4 regions of the Streptomyces pseudoechinosporeus genome follow, and region 4 is predicted to be linked to each of the others. Evidence: riboswitches for the same ligand, from Rfam matches in the RefSeq annotation. Region 4 holds a riboswitch; each other region holds the start of a gene.
What was found. A riboswitch is a leader RNA that binds a small molecule or an ion and turns the genes downstream of it on or off. The one in region 4 is predicted to bind cyclic di-AMP.

Region 1: another riboswitch for cyclic di-AMP. It lies ahead of ACYVO6_RS21985 (transglycosylase SLT domain-containing protein); the one in region 4 lies ahead of ACYVO6_RS02495 (C40 family peptidase).
Region 2: another riboswitch for cyclic di-AMP. It lies ahead of ACYVO6_RS46405 (M23 family metallopeptidase); the one in region 4 lies ahead of ACYVO6_RS02495 (C40 family peptidase).
Region 3: another riboswitch for cyclic di-AMP. It lies ahead of ACYVO6_RS36700 (M23 family metallopeptidase); the one in region 4 lies ahead of ACYVO6_RS02495 (C40 family peptidase).

What each region holds. Positions count from the first base shown of each region.
Region 1 is NZ_BAAGPS010000016.1:218,406-223,483, forward strand. It holds gene ACYVO6_RS21980 (hypothetical protein) at 1-886, shown strand, start outside; gene ACYVO6_RS21985 (transglycosylase SLT domain-containing protein) at 1,094-1,867, opposite strand; cyclic di-AMP (ydaO/yuaA leader) riboswitch at 1,870-2,021, opposite strand; gene ACYVO6_RS21990 (hypothetical protein) at 2,633-4,162, shown strand; gene ACYVO6_RS21995 (alpha/beta hydrolase) at 4,585-5,078, shown strand, end outside.
Region 2 is NZ_BAAGPS010000090.1:64,026-69,103, reverse strand. It holds gene ACYVO6_RS46415 (tyrosine-protein phosphatase) at 1-142, opposite strand, end outside; gene ACYVO6_RS46410 (alpha-galactosidase) at 335-2,434, shown strand; cyclic di-AMP (ydaO/yuaA leader) riboswitch at 2,736-2,899, shown strand; gene ACYVO6_RS46405 (M23 family metallopeptidase) at 2,902-3,828, shown strand; gene ACYVO6_RS46400 (DUF6250 domain-containing protein) at 4,033-4,749, shown strand; gene ACYVO6_RS46395 (SGNH/GDSL hydrolase family protein) at 4,872-5,078, shown strand, end outside.
Region 3 is NZ_BAAGPS010000054.1:44,418-49,495, forward strand. It holds gene ACYVO6_RS36685 (dihydrofolate reductase family protein) at 1-72, shown strand, start outside; tRNA gene ACYVO6_RS36690 (tRNA-Met) at 167-240, shown strand; gene ACYVO6_RS36695 (PP2C family protein-serine/threonine phosphatase) at 320-1,510, shown strand; cyclic di-AMP (ydaO/yuaA leader) riboswitch at 1,793-1,949, shown strand; gene ACYVO6_RS36700 (M23 family metallopeptidase) at 1,961-2,977, shown strand; gene ACYVO6_RS36705 (PrsW family intramembrane metalloprotease) at 3,069-4,403, opposite strand; gene trmB (tRNA (guanosine(46)-N7)-methyltransferase TrmB) at 4,452-5,078, opposite strand, start outside.
Region 4 is NZ_BAAGPS010000002.1:3,035-8,112, reverse strand. It holds gene ACYVO6_RS02500 (hypothetical protein) at 1-103, shown strand, start outside; gene ACYVO6_RS02495 (C40 family peptidase) at 202-1,362, opposite strand; cyclic di-AMP (ydaO/yuaA leader) riboswitch at 1,370-1,542, opposite strand; gene pcrA (DNA helicase PcrA) at 1,804-4,269, shown strand; gene ACYVO6_RS02485 (M23 family metallopeptidase) at 4,312-5,078, opposite strand, start outside.

The DNA.
Region 1 (5,078 bases), on a different contig from region 4:
CAGCTCATCCCACGAGGCGATGCACCGCCTCTTCCAGGAGGACCCCGGCGCCTTCGCGCGGACCTTCCGGGCCCTCGATCTCCCTTTCCCGGACCCGGTCGCGGTGTCCCTCATGCCCACCGATCTCACGGAGATCAAGCCACTGGAACGGCGGGTGGACACCCTGCTCAAGCTCGACACCGCCTCCGGCGAGAGCCATCTCCTGGTCGTGGAGGCCCAGGGCAAGAAAGATCCGAAGAAACCCGCCAGCTGGGCTTATTACATCGCCCACCTGTACGCGAAGTACCGCATCCCACCCGTCCTGCTCGTCACGTGCCAGGACAAGACCACCGCCGCGTGGGCCGCCGAACCCATCACCATCGGGCCCAGACAGTGGCGCACCCTCACCCTGCGTCCCCTCGTCCTGGGCCCGCACAACGTCCCCGCCATCACCGACCCGTCCGCCGCGGCCCGCGACATCCCCCTCGCGACACTCTCCGCCATCACTCATGGCAAGGACGCCAACGCCGCTGCCATACTGAAAGCCCTGGCCGCCGCGCTGAAAACCGTCGACGAAGAATCCGCGAGGATCTTCGCAGAATTCACCGAACTCGGCCTTGGGACCGCCCCGGCCGCAAAGATCTGGAGGCAATTGATGTCGGTCGATCTCTCCTTCTTCCGCTCGGAGACCTCCCAGCGCCTGCGCGCGGAAGGCCGTGTCGAGGGCCATGTCGAGGGTCATGTCGAGGACATCCTGCTGGTCCTGAGCGAGCGCGGCGTCGAGGTCCCAGACGACGTACGCGCGCGCATCACGGACTGCACCGACCTGGAAACCCTCCGAACCTGGCTCAAGCGCTCCGTCACGGCCGCCACTGCCGAAGATCTGTTCGCGGACACGAAGGCCTGACGAGCGGCGGCGAATGTCCCGGCCCGGCAACAGGGCCGGGCATCCTCCCGGCCCCGTCAGCCGGCTCAGCGACATGGCGAACTCCTGCCGCCCATGGGGCCGCAGGAGTTCGCTCATGAGAGCCCGTGAGGGCGGCGGTGAGGGCGGCCCGCCCATGGGCGCGCTCGGTCGATCCGGCGCCGAGGCCGCCCACAAGGCCGGACCAGATCAGTAAGGCCCGTTGACGTTGTCGATCGAGCCGTACTTGTCGGCGGCGTAGTTGCAGGCTGCCGCTATGTTCGCGACGGGGTCGAAGGGGTCCATCGACGTACCGGGCACGTGGTAGGCCTGGAAGGTCGGATCGATGGTCTGCAGGAGGCCCTTGGACGGCGTCCCGGCCACGGCGTTGGAGTCCCAGTTGTTGATGGCTTGCGGGTTCCCCGACGATTCGCGCATGACGTTGCGGTGGATGCCGTCGTACGAGCCCGGAATCCCGTTCTGGGCCATGATGTCCAGCGCTTCCTTGATCCAGCCGTCGAGGTCGTTCGTGTACGTCTTCTCGGCGGCGGGCTCGGCGGCGGGCGTGGCAGCGGGCTCGGCGGCGGGCGTGGCAGCGGGCGCCGCCTTCACCTCGTTTGCTGGCGTTTGGACGGTTTTAGTGCCGACCGTCAGCGTGAGGCCCGGACGAAGCCGCGCCGGGTCAGTGCCGATGACGGCACTGTTGGCCTTGTACAGCTTCTTCCAACCGCCGCTCACGGAGTGCTTTTTCGCGATCTTGGACAGGGTTTCTCCCGAAGCCACCTTGTGCGTGACGAGCTGGACCTGCGGGACTGTGGCCTGCGCCTCCTGGGCGACCTGTGTGACCTGCGCCGGCTGGGCGGCGCCGGCGCCGGTCGCCCCCATGATCGGGAGAACGAGCGCGGCTCCACCCGTCCCCACGGCGACGAAACCGCGGACAAAGGGGCGGGCTTTCGAACGACGGTGCTTACCTCGTGCGGACATGGCGAATTCCTCTCCGGCGCCTACGAGGTGAGCTGTCGGGTTCGGGCGGGAGATGCCCGGCCGCACGACGAATGCGACTTCACCCCAAGCCGTTCCGAAATCCGGACCGGCGACTTACCTGGTTCCCCCGCTCCTGCCGAAGCGCATGGATGGATGGGTTCCGGACGGCGGCAGGATTCGGCGTTCCGCCCGGATCGCCGAGAACGTATGCGAGAGCACACGCCCGAAACAAGCTCTGAAATCCCAGTGAGCCCCTTTTGAACTCGTCGAAACGAGGGGCAAATCGCCCGATTATTCCGGAACGCGATCCTCAACTTCCGTTCTGCAAAGCATGAGTTGCCGGGACGCCACCTCAACGCCCAATTCGCCCGAACGTGACCCAATTCACCCGATCAAGCACCACCAAGCCTGAACAAAGCGGCAATGAGGGCAACTCGGGCATTGTGCTTTTTGGGAGCCGTCCCGCGTTGGGCATGAAGTGGAGGCCGGAGCACCGGTGTTCGGGAAGCCGCCGAAGCGCGGCGAGGGGGCGCAGCCTCGGCCTCGTCGACGTAGTCGGCGGATGGAGCCGCGTACGCGCACGTGGCGTACGGCGGCTGCCCACAGGCAGGCAGTTCTACGAACGTTACAGATCGCCGGAATGTGTCACATACATCGGCAACGTCCCCTCCCCAGACGTGGCCGATACCGGGTGAGGTTTACTCGGCTGGACCGCGCCCGGTGACCCGGCGCCCCGGTGACCGCGACGGAGAGCGAAAGCGACTGATGCCGGACTGGACGTATCACCCGCTGCGCGGCGCGGCCGCCGCCGTCCTCGGCCGTCGCCGTTCGCAGCGAACCGCACTGCGGCTGCTGGCCTCGATCGGCTCCCGTCCCGTCGGCGCGCGGCTGATCGCCCGGGGATTCGGCCACCGCCATCCGCCTGAGCGCCTCGCCGGTGAGATCGCCGGCGTACCTGTGACCGTCCGCCTCGGCATATCCGTCCCACCCTCGCTCGCCCGCGAAACGGTACGCGCCATGCCCCCGCTCGGGGCCGGCGTCGTCGAGGTGGCGCCCGTCTCGGCGGCCGACGTGGAGACCGTACGCGAGGCCGCTGCCGGCCGCTCGATCCCGCTGGTCGTCCGCGCCCGCGACTCGGAGGCCGAGGCCGCCCTCAAGCCGTACGTCGACGGGTTCACCAGCGGCGACGACCCGCACGTGGTCCATGTGTCCGACCCGTCGGTCACCACTGCGGCCGCCGCACTCGAGGAGCCGGACGCCGTCGTGCTCGCCCGGCCCGAGGTGCTGGTGGAGGCCGGACCCGGCTGGTTCGCACGGGCCACCGAGGCAGCCACGCCCACCGCGCCCGCGCCGCGGCTACGGGACGTCGGCCGCGATCCGCGCCGCTGGCCCGCCTGGTGGTGGGCGCTGCTCGTCGGGCTCGGTATGACGGGCGCCGGACTCGGCGCCGCGGCGATCACACTCGGGCCGGTGCTGCTCTGGTACGACCGCGACTACCTCGGCATGACGGTGCATCAACTGCACGCCGCCAACCACCACCTCGTCCACTTCCTCCAGCACGACCGGATCACCATGGCCGGCACGATGGCATCGATCGGCGCCCTCTACACCGGCCTCGCCGTGGGCGGGATCAGACGCGGCTGGCCCTGGGCCCGCGAGGTGTACCTGCTCTCGGGAGCGATCGGCTTCCCCACCTTGTTCTACTTCCTGGCCACCGGCTTCGTGGAACCCCTGCACACGGCCACCGCCCTCGTACTGTTCCCGATGTTCGTGGCCGCGGTCCGCCGAACCCCGCACACACCGCGCTGGCACCTGGTCCCCGAGGGCCCGGAACCAGAACGCCGACGGGCGCTGACCGGCCAACTGCTGCTGATCGTCACGGGAGCAGGCCTGTTCGCCGGCGGAGCGGTGATCTCGGTGGTCGGCCTGACCGGCGTCTTCGTACCGACCGACCTGACCTTCCTGGACACCAGCACGGAGGCGCTGGAATCCCTGAACCCCCGGCTTGTACCGTTCGTCGCCCACGACCGCGCGGGGCTGGGCGGCGCCCTGATGTCCGCCGCGGTGGCCATCATCCTGCTCAGCGCGTGGGGCTGGCGGCGGGGGGAGGCCTGGGTGTTCTGGACCCTGGCCTCAGCGGCGGCGGCTGGATTCCTGCCAGCTCTGGTGGTGCACGGCGCGATCCACTACACGGACTTCGTCCACCTGGCTCCGGTCTACTTCGGCATCGGCATCACGGGCACCGGCTTGTTGCTCGCGCGTCCGTACCTCTGTGCCAAGGCGTCGGCGGGCTGACGGAGCCGACGGAGCCGAAGAACTGACAGGCCGTCGGGACGAGCGGTCCACCGCTCGTCGTGCGTCGTCCGCTCGTCCTGCATCGCCGCGCCGCCCGCCGCACACTCCGGGACAACTCATGCCGGCTCCCGAGGGCGCGAACTTGCTGGATCCGTTGCCGAGGTTGAGCAACCCGGTGTTTCCCTTGGTGTTGGGGACATAGACGTTGGGGAACAGCTCCTCGGTCGTCCCATTCGCCCGTTCGATGTCAGTGGTTAGGGCTGTGACCGCATACGTTCACCGGGTTGGGGATCCGTGACGCCAGGAGCTGAGCTCCTGTCGGGGACGGCTTGTACTCTGCACTCATTCGACGATCGGACGATCACGAACACGGGCATGCGGGCACGGGGCGGGCGTCCAGGGGCGGGAGCGCGGGGATTTCGATGAGTGACGCACATCCGATACGAAGCCGCAGACCGGGCCTCTCGGCCGGTGCGCTGATCATCGCCGGGGTCGTCCTCGCCGCGATCGGGGCCGTCGGCGCCTGGCTCCAGCACGACGCTCCCGGCCGGAGTGCGGAGCCGCGTACGGAGTTCACCGCGAACAACCCGCCCGCCGGTCTGCCCGCCGCGCTCACCACCGGCCAGCGCCTCCACTGGTCCCGCTGCACCTCGCCGCCCACCGCGCGCACGGCCTACGACTGCGCCACCATGAAGACCCCCCTCGACTACCGGAAACCAGATGGCAGGACGATCGAAGTCGCCCTGATCCGCCGCAAGGCCACCGGCCCGAACGCCCGGCGCATCGGCTCACTCGTCCTCAACTTCGGCGGCCCCGGCGAGTCCGGCGTGAGCGGATTGCCCGAACGCCTCAACCAGTACAAGCCGCTCCTCGACCGCTACGACCTGGTCTCCTTCGACCCGCGCGGCGTTGGCGC
Region 2 (5,078 bases), on a different contig from region 4:
CGGTCGCGTGCGCGAGATGGCCGCTGCGGAACAGCAGTCCGGGCGCCACGCGTCGGCCGTCCTCGGTCGGCAGGCCGCCCACATCGCGGAAGTTGCGCACTCCGGTCAGCTCGGGCTCGGTCGACGGGACCTGCTGCGTCACGGGGGCTCCTCCCAGTCGGCGGCCGACGCTGTTGTCGGCGGGGCGCGCTCTCGACGATACGACATGCGTTCGTGGGCCAATCAGTTGTCCACAGGCGGTGCCGGTCGGTTGTCCACAGGCGGTGCCGGCGAGGCGCCGGCGCCTGCGATGATGTTGTGCTTGAGCGAGCTTGTTCGGATCTGTGAGGACTTGATGGTGGAGATCGGCAAAGACGGTCGTACGTGGTTGCTTTCGGGGCCCACGAGCAGTTATGCCCTGCGGCTCACGGACGAGGACGAGCTGCTGCATCTGCACTGGGGCCCACGCATCGCGCTCGCGGATGCCGAGGCGCTGGCCGCCCGTCCCGGGCCGGAGTACCGGGGCTTCGAGTCCCCGCTCGACGGGCACGAGGAGTACCCGGTCGAGGGCGGCCCCCGTTTCGTACGGCCGGCGCTGTCCGTGCGTACGGACGAGCGACGCGGCACGGAGTGGCGCTTCGAGGCGTACGAAGTGGATGAATCCGATGGATCGGATGGGGTCGAACTGCGGCTGCAGTTCTCCGACTCCGGGCTCGGCATCACGCTGCACTACCGGATGCGCTCCGCCACCGACGTCGTCGAGCGCTGGGTGACCCTCGCCAACGAAGGGCCCGCCCTGGAGGTCCTGCGCGCCGACTCGGCGACCTGGACACTGCCGGAGCGCGAGGGCTGGCGGCTGTCGCAGACGCACGGGCGCTGGGCGGCCGAGTCCCAGCTCGTACGAACGGACCTCACCTACGGTGAGCAGGTCATCGGCAGCCGGCGCGGGCACACCGGGCATCAGCATCTGCCGTGGGTCGCGCTGGACGTCGAGGGTGCGGCGACCGAGGAGCACGGCGAGGTGTACGGGTGCGCACTCGCGTGGTCCGGTTCGTGGCGGATCGCCGTGGCCCAACTCCCGGACGCGCGCGTGCAGATCACCGGTGGCGCTGGGTACGACGACTCCGGGCTGGTGCGGCTGGAGCCGGGGGAGAGCTTTGTCACGCCGGTCTTCGCGGGGCTGTGGAGCGATGGCGGCTTCGGCGGGGCGAGCCGGGCCTGGCATGCGTACCAGCGGGCGTATGTGATCCCGGACGCGGACCAGGACCGGCCGGTGCTCTACAACTCCTGGGAGGCCACGGAGTTCGACATCTCGGAGGAGCAGCAGCGGGCGCTCGCGCGGCGGGCGGCGGCGATGGGCGTGGAGCTGTTCGTGGTCGACGACGGCTGGTTCGGAAAGCGGACCAGCGACCGGGCCGGGCTCGGGGACTGGACGCCCAACCCCGACCGCTTCCCGGCTGGCCTCAAGCCCCTGGCGGACGACGTGCACGCCCTGGGCATGCAGTTCGGGATCTGGGTCGAGCCGGAAATGGTCAATGCGGACAGTGAGTTGTATCGAGCGCATCCTGACTGGATTCAGTATCAACCAGGACGAAAGCGTACGGAGCTTCGCAATCAGCTCGTACTGAACCTTGCGCGCGACGACGTCCAGGAATACCTGTGGGAGCAGCTTCACGGGCTGCTCTCCAGCGCTCCGATCGACTATGTGAAGTGGGACTTCAACCGCTGCTTCACGGACGCCGGCTGGCCCGGAGAGGCGTATCCGCAGCGGCTGTGGGTCGACCATGTGCACGCCCTGTACGGCCTGTTGGACCGGCTGCGGGCCGCGCACCCCGGTGTCGCCTTCGAGTCCTGCTCGGGCGGTGGCGGCCGGATCGACCTCGGTGTCATGGCGCGTACGGACCAGGTGTGGACCTCGGACAACACCGATCCGCTCGACCGGCTCGCCATCCAGCACGGCTTCAGCCAGATCCACCCGGCGCGGGCCATGGCCGCCTGGGTCACCGACAGCCCGAACAAGCAGCTCAATGGACGCGTGAGTTCGCTGCGCTTCCGCTTTGTGAGCTCCATGGCCGGAGTGCTCGGGGTCGGTGGCGACCTAACCGAGTGGAGTGACGAGGAGCTCGCCGAGGCGCGGGACTGGGTGGCGCTCTACAAGCAGATCCGGCCCGTCGTGCAGCGCGGCGACCTCTACCGGCTGCGGGCGCCGGAGGGCGGACTGAGCGCCGTGCAGTACGTCCATGAGGACCAGGCCGTCGTCCTTGCCTGGCTCCAGGCTCAGCATTACGGCGAGCCCGTAGCGCCCGTACGACTGCGGGGACTCGATCCGGCGGAAACGTACGAATGCCCCGAAACGGGCGAAGTGTACAGAGGTGCCGTGTTGTTGCATCACGGACTGCGGACCGGCTTGCGCGGTGACCTGGATGCGGCAGTTTTCCGTCTGCGTCGCATCTGAGAGTTGTGTCCGTATTGGAGTGCCTTCATTCCAACTCGCTCTGGAATAGGCACTCCTGAATCAGTGATGCGTGAGCAGCGTCATATTCGTGACAGTGTGCTGTCGCCATGTTCATGTAATTCAAGTGTGTTTACAGGGGATTTCAGGAAGGCGGAAGACCGGTGATTCACGGAGGGTGACGGCGATTTCGGTCAAGGATCAAGAGAACGGGGCACATAGGCAACCCAAAGCTTGTCCCTGTGCGTCTTGGTCGCTTACGTTCGCCACCAATCCGGACGGACGCCTAATCCTGCCGCCGCCCGGAATCCGCACACCGATCCGTACACGGCAGGAGCGGGGGACCCACAGGTACAGCGCCTGTTCTGGTCTCCGGAACAGGCTTGGGGTAAAGCCGCGCGAAAGCGCGGCCGGGCATCTCCAGCTCGCACCCGACAGCTCACCTCGTAGGCGCCGGAGAGGAATTCGTCATGCCCGCGAAGGGTAAGCACCGCCGCCCGAAGTCCGCGCGTTTCACCCGCTCGATCGCCGTTGCCTCAACCGGTGGCGCCGCGCTCGCACTTCCGCTGCTGGGAGCGGCCGGCGCACATGCCGCTACTCCGCAGAGCGCGCCCGCGTCTGTTTCCAACAAGGCCGAATCCGTTTCCCAGAAGGCTGTTGAGTCCGCTCCTGTCGCCGCTCAGAAGAAGACCGCGACCAGGACGTACGAAGTGAGGGCGGGCGATTCTCTCTCGAGGATCGCCCGCGAACAGAATGTCAGCGGTGGCTGGAAAAAGCTCTACGAGGACAACCGCCAGGCCGTCGGCAGTGAACCGGGGCTCATTCACCCGGGCCTGAAGCTGACGATCGGCAAGAAGGCCGCCGCGCCTTCCGGTGGCAGCGAGGCCAAGGCGCCGAAGGCGGCCGAGGCTCCCAAGGCGGCCGAGGCTCCCCAGGTGTCCGCGAAGAAGGCCCCGACCGCCAAGGCGGCCGAGGCGCCCAGCAGTTCGAGCGGCTTCACCATGCCGGTCGAGGGTGCGACCGTCAGCACCCCGTACAAGATGTCGGGCAGCATGTGGTCCAGTGGCTACCACACCGGTGTCGACTTCGCGGCCGCGACCGGCACTTCGCTCAAGGCCGTGGGCGCGGGCACGGTTGTCTCCGCCGGCTGGGGTGGCGCGTACGGCAACCAGGTCGTCATCCAGCTCAGTGACGGCCAATACGCCCAGTACGCCCACCTTTCGTCCCTTTCCGTCTCGGCTGGGCAGTCCGTGACCGCGGGTCAGGAGATCGGCCTCTCCGGCGCGACCGGCAACGTCACCGGCCCGCATCTGCACTTCGAGATCCGCACCACGCCGGACTACGGCTCGGACGTGGACCCGCTGGCGTTCCTGCGCTCGCACGGCGTCTCCGTCTGACGCCACCCGCGCACCGCCGCGAGCGGATCGCGTTTCCTTCTCACGCCGAAGGCCGGACCCCTGATCCCCGGGTCCGGCCTTCGGCTTGTCCGCAGGGGTCGACAGCGGCAGCGGCCAGGCGTCAAAGTGATCTGCGGCAAGCGCTTTCTACAGACCCGCGCGAGACCCGCTCGCCCCGTCGTACGCCAGTCAAGGAGACGCTTCATGACGACCCGCAGAGCCTTCGGAGCCCTGGCCGCCGGTGCCGCACTCGCGGCCCTCGCCCCCGCGCACACCGCGAGCGCGTCGGCGGATCACCGCCGAGGACGGCTCATCGCCCGCGACGGCTTCCGGCACGGACTGGGGCAGTGGGCAACGGAGTTGCAGGACGGTGGCAGTGTCACCGCTTCCCGTGGCGTCATGGAGATCGATGTGCCGAGCGGCGCCACGGTCTGGTTCAAGCGGAAGCTCGCGGGACCGTATGTCATCGAGTACACCGCCACACCTGTCTCCGCTGGCGGTGTCAACGACCGGGTGTCGGACCTCAACAACTTCTGGAACGCGGTCGACGTCCGCTCCCCGGACGACCTCTTCGCCACCGAACGCGGCGGCGCCCTCGACGAGTACGACTACCTCAAAACGTACTACTCGGGCTACGGCGCCAACTACAACACGACCACGCGGCTGCGCCGTTACGTCGGCCAGGCGGGCGTCCGGCCGCTGATCTACGACTACACGGAGCCCCTGCTGGTGGTGAACCGGCCCCACCGCGTCCGGATCGTCTCGCACGGCTCGACCGTCCAGTGGTGGAACAACGGGCGGCTCGTCTTCGACTACGCCGACCCGGAGCCGTACACGAGCGGGCACTTCGCGTTCCGGACCGTGTGGAGCCATTTCCGGATCACGGACTTCCGGGTGTGGGCGCTGCGTATTCCGAGTTGACCGAGACTTGACGCGTGGCTTATCTCACCGCCCGTCAACCCTTTCCTACGGTCGCGTAGCTCACACCGAAAGGTGAATCATGGGCCGACGTGGCAAACGATTCGAAGAATGACAGCAGATCAGTGATCGGGTCGTACGTGGCGGTGGGGGACAGCTTCACCGAAGGCGTTGGCGACCCCGGCCCCGACGGGGCGCTCGTCGGCTGGGCCGACCGGTTCGCGGTGCTGCTCGCCGACCGGCGGCCCGAGGGCGACTTCGACTACACCAACCTCGCCGTACGCGGGAAGCTGCTCGACCAGATCGTCGAGGACCAGCTTTCGCAGGCCAAG
Region 3 (5,078 bases), on a different contig from region 4:
GTCGATGTCGTCGTACTCCCGGAATACGGGGAGCGGGCCGCCGAGCCCAACCGCCATCTGCTCGGCCAGTGACAAGGACCGGCTGAGAGCAGCGGACCGGTTAAGAGCAGGGAGCGAAAAACCGTGTGCTGAGCGTCCCGCGGATGGCGTACACTGGTCTTACCGACGCGGGGTGGAGCAGCTCGGTAGCTCGCTGGGCTCATAACCCAGAGGTCGCAGGTTCAAATCCTGTCCCCGCTACTGAAAACTCAGGGCCGGAACCTACGGGTTCCGGCCCTGAGTGTTTTTCCCGGCGTTCCCGACGGTCCTCCTGTCCCCGATGGCCCGCTCACCCACTCGGCCCGCACAGGTCGCCCCCCGACCACCCGCCGGGAAATCTGGACGGAGCGCGGTGAAGGGCAGGAGAGAAGTGGTGGGGCCTGGAGATGCGGAGGGCGGACCGCGCGGCGGCGCGTACGTCCAGACCCTTGTCCGGGCCCTCCCCGTGCTGCTGATCGTCGCGGGCGTCTGCTACGACCTCCTCACCCCGCCCGTCTTCACCGCGGTGCCCTTCTTCACGGTCGCCCCGCTCGTCGCCGCGCCTCTGTCCACGTTCGCCAACACGCTGCGTACCGGAGTCGTGGCCGTCGCCGCCCTGGCCCTGCTGCACATCAGGGGCTCCTACGACGTGGGAGCGGCCACAGAGGTGGCCACGGCGGCCGCGGTCGCCGCGCTGGCCCTCGTCATCAACCGCCTCGTACGCCGCAGTGACCAACGTCTCGCCTCCGCGCGCGAGATCGCGGAGGCGGCCCAGCGCGCCGTACTGCCCGAGCCGGCCGAGCGGATCGGCGGGTTCGATATCGCGGCGCGGTACGAGGCGGCGCAGGCGGACGCGTTCATCGGGGGCGATCTGTACGCCGTGCAGGACACCTCGCACGGCGTACGGCTCGTCGTCGGGGATGTGCGCGGGAAGGGCATGGGCGCGGTGGCGGCCGTGGCCGTGCTCATCGGGGCCTTCCGGGAGGCCGCCGAGCAGGAGGCGACCCTGGAGGCGGTGGCGCAGCGGCTGGAGCGGGCGCTGGCGCGCGAGGGCACCCGGCGCGGCGGCCTTGAGGCGTTCGAGGACTTCACCACCGCCGTACTCGCCGAGATCCCGCACGCCGGCGCCGTCGTACGCCTCGTCCACCGCGGTCACCCCGGGCCGCTCCTGCTGTACGCCGACGGCTCGCTGGACACGCTGCGGGCAGAGGACCCCGCACTGCCGCTCGGGATGGGCGAGTTGGGCCTGTGGCCCGACCGGGCGCAGGAGGTCCCGTTCCCCGGCGGGGCCACCCTGCTCTTCTACACGGACGGGGTGACCGAGGCCCGGGACCGGCACGGCGTCTTCTTCGACCCGGCTCAGTGCCTCGCGGGCCGCACCTTCCGCCGGCCTCGGGCGCTGCTCGCCACGCTCGTGGAGGAGGTCGTACGGCACACGGGAGTCGGCGGCGCGACGGACGACATGGCGCTGCTGGCGGTCAGGAGGCCGTGAGGCCGGTCTTCGAGGCCGGTCCTTCATGCCTGCGGCGCCCTATATCACTTGTAGTAGTCGAACGAACCCACTCCGCATAACAACTGAAACATTGTCAACAGAAGTCACAGCCGTGAATTGCCCCTGAGTCAGGATCAACTCGCCCGATTCGTCCCGCTCATGACCTGAAAGTCCAGGCCAAGACTGCCAACGAATCTCCAGAACAGCTTGGAATCCGGTGCTCGCCTCTATTAACGTTCGATAACGCAGCGCGGTCGTCCCAGCCGGCACAAGAGTCGGCTCCGTGCGCACGCGCCGAATCCCGCAAGGGAACCGGGGAACCACCAACTTGGGGTGAATCGGGCGTTGTTCTCGGTGGAGACACCGTGAGTGACGCGCGTAGGAGACCTTCCTGCTCCGAACCCGTCAGCTAACCCGGTAGGCGACAAGGAAGGAAAGGAGTGCGCCTACGTGGCGTCCAACCGGCCTGCCCCCCAGACTTCGTTCGCACCGAATGAGCAGCAGCCCGACTCATTCGGCTACGGCAAACGCCAGGACGAGGAGACCTGGGAGGAGTGGAACCCCACCGAGGATTCCCTCAAGCCCGTCCGCGGCAGGCACCGCGTCGGCAAGCAGCGCGGCGGAGGCCTCGCGCGCAGCTCCACGGTTCTGGGCGTCGGTGTCATAGCGGCCGTCAGCGCGGGCGGCATGGCCAGCGCGAACACTGGCAAGCCGCCGGTCTCCATCACCCTGCCCGACCTGCCGCTGATCTCGGACGAGCCCGAGGAAGAGCCGGGTTCCACGACGCCGCTCACCCAGGCCGGTCTGAGCACGGCGGACGCCAAGCAGGGCAACTCCGACGCGGGCGAGGCCCTGCGCGCCCGCATCGTCCTCCAGGCCGAGCGGCAGCAGGACCAGGTGGACCGCGAGGCCAAGAGGGCCGCGGAGACCGCCGCCGCGAAGAAGGCCGCCGAGCAGGCAGCCAAGGAGCGGGAAGCGGCCAAGGCCAAGGCCGAAGCCGCCAAGGAGAAGGCGGAGGAGGAGGCCCGGCAGAAGGCCGAGGCGGAGCGCCTCGCCAAGCTCGCCAGGAGCTACGCGCTGCCCACGTCCTCGTACACCATCACCTCGACCTACGGGCAGTCCGGCGCGCTGTGGTCCTCCGGGACCCACACCGGCCTGGACTTCGCCGCCCCGACGGGTACGCCGCTCAAAGCGGTCCACAGCGGCACCATCACCGAGGCCGGCTGGAACGGCTCGTACGGCTACCTCACGAAGCTCAAGCTCGACGACGGTACGGAGGTCTGGTACGCCCACCAGTCGTCGATCAGCGTCAGCGTCGGCCAGAAGGTCAGCACGGGCGAGGTCATCGGCCGCGTCGGCGCGACCGGCAACGTCACCGGGGCGCACCTCCACATGGAGGTCCACACGGCGGGCGGCGACGGAATCGACCCGGCGGCCTGGCTGCGGAGCAAGGGGCTCAACCCGTAAACCCGTAGGTCCCGGTCGGCTCTTCGACCAGCTCTGACCAGTTCTTTGACGCCATCCGCTTTCGGACGAGAAGCGGATGGCGTCCTGGTTTCTAAGTTCGGTAGGGGTTGTACGCCGGGTAGGGCGACGCCTGGCCGTACGCGTTCCCGTACGTGGGCCACGGCGGCGGTACGGGGAGCGGAGCCGTGGCCCGGGCCGCGTACGCCAGCGCGGGGCGGGCCAGCTCGCGGCGGGCCCACAGTTCGTGGAGCAACTCTCGTTCCCGTACGACGAAATCGGTGCCCGCACGGCCGCGGCGCCCCCGGTGGCGCAGGAACGCCAGGGATGTCGCGTACGCCTCGTACTCCGCGACCGCCCGCCCCGCCGCGCGCCCGCCGTGATGCGTGGCGTACTCGCGGGCCAGTCGCCGCGCCTTCATCGAGCCGAGCACGAACGGCTCGGGAACGGTCAGCCAGCCCGCCATGGCGTACGCGGGGAGTTCGGTGCGGATCGTGCCGAGTTCGCGCTGCCGGGTCCAGATGGCGAGCCAGGTCAGCAGGCCGAACGCGGGCACCATGAACGCCGCGTACACCGCGAAGAAGCCGTACGTGCCGAAGGCCGACGAGCCGTTCCAGAGGGCGTGCATGCCCATCGCCAGCAGCAGGCCCGTGAAGGGCAGCAGTACGCGTCGTATGTGCTGGCGGTCCGCCGAGAGCGCCGCGATGCCGAAGCCGATGCCGGTGAGCACGGTGAACAGCGGGTGCGCGAAGGGCGACATGATCACGCGTACGAAGAAGGTGGCGGCGGTGACGGAGGCGATGCCGCCGTCGCCGCTCAGCTGGTCGGTGCCGAAGGCGGTGCCGAGGTAGAGGATGTTCTCGGTGAACGCGAAGCCGGTCGCGGTGACCCCGGCTATCACCACGCCGTCGACGATTCCGGTGAAGTCCCGTCTGCGGAACAGGAAGACGAGTAGGACCGCGGCGGCCTTCGCCGACTCCTCGACGACCGGCGCTATGACCGTCGCGCCGATCGTGTCGGCGCTCGAGGGGTCTGCGGTGGCCGTGGCTATCCAACGCGTAGCGAAACTGTTCGCCACGATCGCTATCAGCGCCGCCGCGCAGGCGCCCCAGGCGAACGCGAACGTCAGGTTCCGCCAGGGGCCGGGCTCCACCCGGTCCAGCCAGCGGAACGCCGCGATCAGCAGCGGGACGGGCAGCACGGCCAGGCCGAGGCCCACCAAAAAGCCCTCGGTGCCGGTCTGTTCGCGGACCAGGGCCAGGATGACGAGACCGGACAGGGCGAGCAGGGTGATCAGCGCGCTGTAGCGCACCCACTTGCGGCGCCACCAGTGTGTATGTCGCCGGGTGCCTCCAGTGGGGGTGCCGACGGGGGTGCCGGGGGGCGGGGGGTACGCCGGATACGCCGGATACGGGGGACTGGTGGCCACGGCATCGACCCTAACCAGGGAGGGGGTTGGCTCGCGACGGTGTCGGGCTTACGGCGCGATGTGCGTGGTGCTGGATGGCACACGGTGGAACAGCAGGTCGTGCACCACATGTCCCTTGTCCAGGCCCTGGCTCTCGAAACGGGTCAGTGGGCGGAAGTCCGGGCGGGGGGCGTAGCCGCCGTGCGGTTGGGTGTTCTCGAAGTCGGGATGTGCGGTGAGGACTTCGAGCATCACCTCGGCGTACGGCTCCCAGTCCGTGGCGCAGTGCAGCAGCGCGCCGGGCCTGAGGCGGGACGCGGCGAGGGTGAGGAAGTCCGGCTGGATCAGGCGGCGCTTGTGGTGGCGCTTCTTGGGCCAGGGGTCCGGGAAGTACACGCGCAGGCCGCTCAGGGAGTCCGGCTGGAGCATCTCCCTGAGCAGGATGATCGCGTCGCCGTTGCCGACCCGGATGTTGGACAGACCCTTCTGGTCCGCGAGATTGAGGAGGTTGCCCTGGCCCGGGGTGTGCACGTCGACGGCGAGGACGTTGGTGTCGGGATCGTCGGCGGCCATCTGCGCGGTGGCTTCGCCCATCCCGAACCCGATCTCCAGCACGACGGGCTTGTCGTTCCCGAACAGCTCCGTGAGGTCGATCTTCCTCTGGCCGTCGATATCCAGCCCCCACTTGGGCCACAG
Region 4 (5,078 bases):
CGTGTATGTGAAGCGGGACGAGGAGAAGGTGGACAAGGGCCTGTTCGGGCTGGTGGGCGGGCTGACCACCGCGAACGTCTTCATCGCGGTGCTCTGGACCTGACGGGCCTTGAAGAACCCCCGTAAGAACCGCCCCTTGAAGAGCCCCGAAAAGGGCTCACGCGCGCGTGCACCCCGAAAAGGGGTCCACGCGCGCGTGCCTCATGCCGGGCGGACCACGCTGTGGATCGGCATGTAGTAGATCGACTCCTCGCGGACGTACGCACCTGGCTTCGGGGCGTGGATCATCATGCCGTCGCCCAGGTAGAGGCCGACGTGGCTGATGTCGTCGTAGAAGAAGACGAGATCGCCGGGCTGGGCGCTGGCGACCGAGACCTGGGTGCCGATCTTGACCTGGTCCCAGGTGGTGCGCGGGAGGGTGACGCCGGCGGCCTTCCAGGCGGCCTGGGTGAGGCCGGAGCAGTCGTAGGAGCCGGGTCCTGAGGCGCCCCAGACGTACGGCTTGCCGGTCTGGGAACGGGCGAAGGCGAGCGCCTTCTCGCCCTTGGCGGTCGAGGTGGCGCTCCCCGCGGAGCTGCCCGTGCCGGTCGAGGTCCCCGCGCCGGTGGAGGGCGCGGGAGTCTGCTGGGCCTGCTGCTGTTGGCGGCGCTGTTCCTCCGCGGCCTGCTGCTGCCGCGCCAGCTCCTCCGCCTTGCGCTGGGCCTCCTCCCGCTTCTCCCGCTCGATCGCCGCGAGCCGCGCCTTCTCCTCGGCGGTCAGCCGCGAGAGCAACTGGCGCGCCTCGGCGAGCTTCCGCTGAACGTCCGCCTTGGACGACTTCAGGGTGTTCTCGGTCTTGGTGAGCGCCTGAAGGCTCTCGGAGGCCTCCTGACGCCGCTGCGTCATCTCGGACTGCTGCGTCGCGTAGTCCTCGACGGCCTGCTGCTGACGGCTGGTCAGCCGGTCCATCAGCTGGTTCTGGTCGAAGTAGTCCTGCGGGGTGTCCGCGAGCAGCAGTGACGCGGTGTCAGGGGCGGCGGCGCCCGTGCGGTACTGCGCGGCGGCGAACGTACCGAGCTCCTCGCGCGCCTCGTTGAGCTTCTGCGTGCGCGAGGCCACGTCGTCAAGGAGGTTGTCGACCTTCTTGCGCTGCTTGCTGCTCTTCTCCTTGGCACCGTTGTACTTCTCGGTCGCCGTCTCCGCCTGCTGGTAGAGGTCGTCGACCTTCTTCTGGACTTCGTCGAGGCTGGGCTGCGGCTCCGCGGAGGGCGAAGCGTTCGCGGTCTGCGACAGGAGAGCCACCGAGGTGAGAGCGGCGGTGGCGAGGGCAGGGGTCCGTATGCCCTTGGGACTGGACGACCGCGCTTTGCGGTGTGGCGCCACGAAGGCGACTCCTTCCGTGCTCCGCCTACCGAGTTAGCTGTCGGGTTCGGGCGTGTGCTTCGGAAGGTTTGCCCTACGGTCCTTGTCCCCTAAGGGAGTTGGACCGATTCACCCCAAAGGTCGGTGGGTCCCCGGCTCCGGGCGGCCACTAGGGCGTTCCGGACTCGGCGGGAGCCGCACGGCCCGGCGACGTTCGCCGGTGGGGGTCGAGCGGCCCACTGCGAAAGCTAACCAACTCGTGTGGCTCTTGTGAAGGTTGATGAGCGAATTGTCCGATACGTTTTCGTGACCTTAGCCTCAGGTGCCATGATCCGTCGCCGACCGTGACGGGACGGTCCTGGAGGGTGAGAGAAATCCCGGCAGGCTCCCGGCAGGGTCGTACCGGCCGAGTTCTCGGGGCGGCGGCGAGGTGTCAGTGGAGGAGCCTAGACTCGGAGAGCGATGAGCAGCCTCTTTGATGACAGCTTCCTGGCGGACCTCAAACCCTCGCGGGACCACGAGGAAGAGCCCCCGCCGCCGCCCGAGGACGAGCACGTACCGGAACAGGTTCCGGACGATCTGTTCGGCGGGAAGTTCGACGTGCCGCCGGACCGGGAGGCCTACTACCGCGATGGTGCCCCGCGTCCCCATGTGGAGGCGGCCACGCTCCTGGAGGGGCTGAACGACAACCAGCGCGCGGCGGTCGTGCATTCCGGCTCCCCCCTGCTCATCGTGGCCGGCGCCGGCTCCGGCAAGACCCGTGTGCTCACACACCGGATCGCGTACCTGCTCGGCGAGCGGAACGTCCACCCGGGCCAGATCCTTGCGATCACGTTCACCAACAAGGCCGCGGGCGAGATGAAGGAGCGCGTCGAGCACCTCGTCGGCCCGCGTGCGAACGCGATGTGGGTGATGACCTTCCACAGCGCCTGCGTCCGCATTCTGCGCCGGGAGTCGAAGAAGCTCGGCTTCACGTCCTCGTTCTCGATCTACGACGCCGCCGACAGCAAGCGCCTCATGGCCCTGGTCTGCCGCGACCTGGACCTCGACCCGAAGCGCTTCCCGCCCAAGTCGTTCAGCGCCAAGATCTCGAACCTGAAGAACGAGCTGATCGACGAAGAGGACTTCGCCGCCCAGGCCTCCGACGGCTTCGAGAAGACCCTCGCCCAGGCCTACGCGATGTACCAGTCACGGCTGCGTGAGGCGAACGCCCTCGACTTCGACGACCTGATCATGACCACGGTCAATCTCTTCCGGGCCTTTCCGGACGTTGCCGAACACTACAGGCGCCGCTTCCGCCACGTACTGGTTGACGAGTACCAGGACACGAACCACGCCCAGTACGCGCTGGTGCGTGAGCTGGTCGGGCCCTCCGGCCCCGAGGGCGACCCGGGCGAGCTGTGCGTCGTGGGCGACGCCGACCAGTCCATCTACGCCTTCCGCGGCGCGACCATCCGCAACATCCTCCAGTTCGAGGAGGACTACCCGGACGCGAAGACGATCCTCCTGGAGCAGAACTACCGCTCCACCCAGACGATCCTCACCGCAGCCAACGCGGTCATCGAGCGCAACGAAAGCCGCCGCCCCAAGAACCTGTGGACCAACGCGGGCGCGGGCGCGCGCATCACGGGCTACGTCGCCGACACGGAGCACGACGAGGCGCAGTTCGTCGCCGACGAGATCGACCGGCTGACCGACGCCGGTGAGGCGAAGGCGGGCGACGTCGCCGTCTTCTACCGTACGAACGCCCAGTCCCGTGTCTTCGAAGAGGTCTTCATCCGCGTCGGCCTGCCCTACAAGGTCGTCGGCGGCGTCCGCTTCTACGAGCGCAAGGAAGTCCGGGACGTCCTCGCGTACTTGAGAGTTCTCGCCAACCCGGAGGACTCCGTACCGCTGAGGCGGATCCTCAATGTCCCCAAGCGGGGCATCGGCGACCGGGCCGAGGCGATGATCGACGCACTCGCCTCGCGGGAGAAGATCAGCTTCTCGCAGGCGCTGCGCCGCGTCGACGAGGCGTACGGCATGGCGGCCCGCTCGACGAACGCCGTCAAGCGGTTCAACACGCTGATGGAGGACCTGCGGACCATCGTCGAGTCGGGCGCGGGCCCGGCGACCGTCCTGGAAGCAATCCTCGAACGCACCGGCTATTTGGCCGAGTTGCAGGCCTCGACCGACCCGCAGGACGAGACCCGCATCGAGAACCTCCAGGAACTGGCCGCCGTGGCCCTGGAGTTCGAGCAGGAGGCCGGCGAGGGCGAGGCATCGGGCGGGCTCTCCGACTTCCTGGAGAGGGTCGCGCTCGTCGCCGACTCCGACCAGATCCCGGACGAGGAAGAGGACGGCTCCGGCGTCATAACGCTGATGACCCTCCACACCGCCAAGGGTCTCGAATTCCCCGTGGTGTTCCTGACCGGCATGGAGGACGGTGTCTTCCCGCACATGCGCGCCCTCGGCCAGACCAAGGAGCTGGAGGAGGAGCGGCGGCTCGCGTATGTCGGCATCACGCGCGCGCGGGAGCGGCTGTATCTGACGCGGTCGTCGATGCGCAGCGCCTGGGGGCAGCCCTCGTACAACCCGCCGTCCCGCTTCCTGGAGGAGATTCCGGACACACATCTGGAGTGGAAGCGGACGGGTTCCATGGGAGCGGTGGCCTCCGGCCCGGCCGCGGGCGTGGCGGCCTCCCTGTCGTCCTCCCGCTCGCGGTCGGTGGCCTCGGGCGCCTCCGGCTTCGCCACGCGGCGGGGCGGTGCCACGGAGAAGCCGGTGGTGTCGCTGGCGGTGGGGGACCGGGTCACCCACGACCAGTTCGGGCTCGGCACGGTGGTCGGCGTGAAGGGCACGGGGTCGAACGCGGAGGCGACGATCGACTTCGGGGACACCAAGCCGAAGCGGCTGCTGCTGCGGTACGCGCCGGTGGAGAAGCTGTAGCCCTGCGGCGGGGCTTGGCGGTCGATCGGCGGGGCGGGTCGGTTACGTCGGGTCGAGGCCGTGGCTGCGAAGCCACGGCAGGGGGTCGATCGCGCCGCCGCCGCCCGGGCGTACCTCGAAGTGGAGGTGCGGGCCCGTCGAGTTGCCGGAGTTGCCGGAGTAGGCGATCGGGTCGCCGGCCTTCACCTCGGTCCCGGAAGCGACCTTGTAGGTGGAGAGATGGCAGTACCACGTCTCCGTACCGTCCTTGGCGGTCACGATCGCCATGTTCCCGTACGCGCTGTTCCACTCCGTACGGACGACGCCGTCGGTTGCGGCCATCACCGTTGTGCCGTACGAGACGGGGAAGTCGATGCCCGAGTGCACGGACATCCAGTTGATGCCGGCCTGGCCGTAGTAGGCGCTGAGCCCGTGCTGCTCGACCGGCAGCACGAACTTCGGACGCAGCCGCTCCTTGCGTGCCGCCTCCGCCGCCGCCCGTTTCTTCTCGGCCTCCTGCTGGGCCTTGAGATCGATCCGCTCCTGCGTACGGCTCGCCCGGTCGGCGAAGTCGTCCGCGTCCGCGGTCAGGCTCTCGAGCTGGGTGTCCAGCTTGTTGTTGGCGATCGCCGGCTGCACAGCGCTTGTGTCGGTCGCGGCCGTCGTCTCATTGCTCTCGTTCTCGCTCCCGCTGCCCACGGACGCGGCCGCGATCCCGGCCACGCCCATCACACACGCGGACGGCACAGCGACCGTCAGCAGAGCGGAACGCTTGGGCGGGGTACGGCGGCGGGAGCGGGAGGCTGCGCGGGATGCGGTGCGTGAACCCG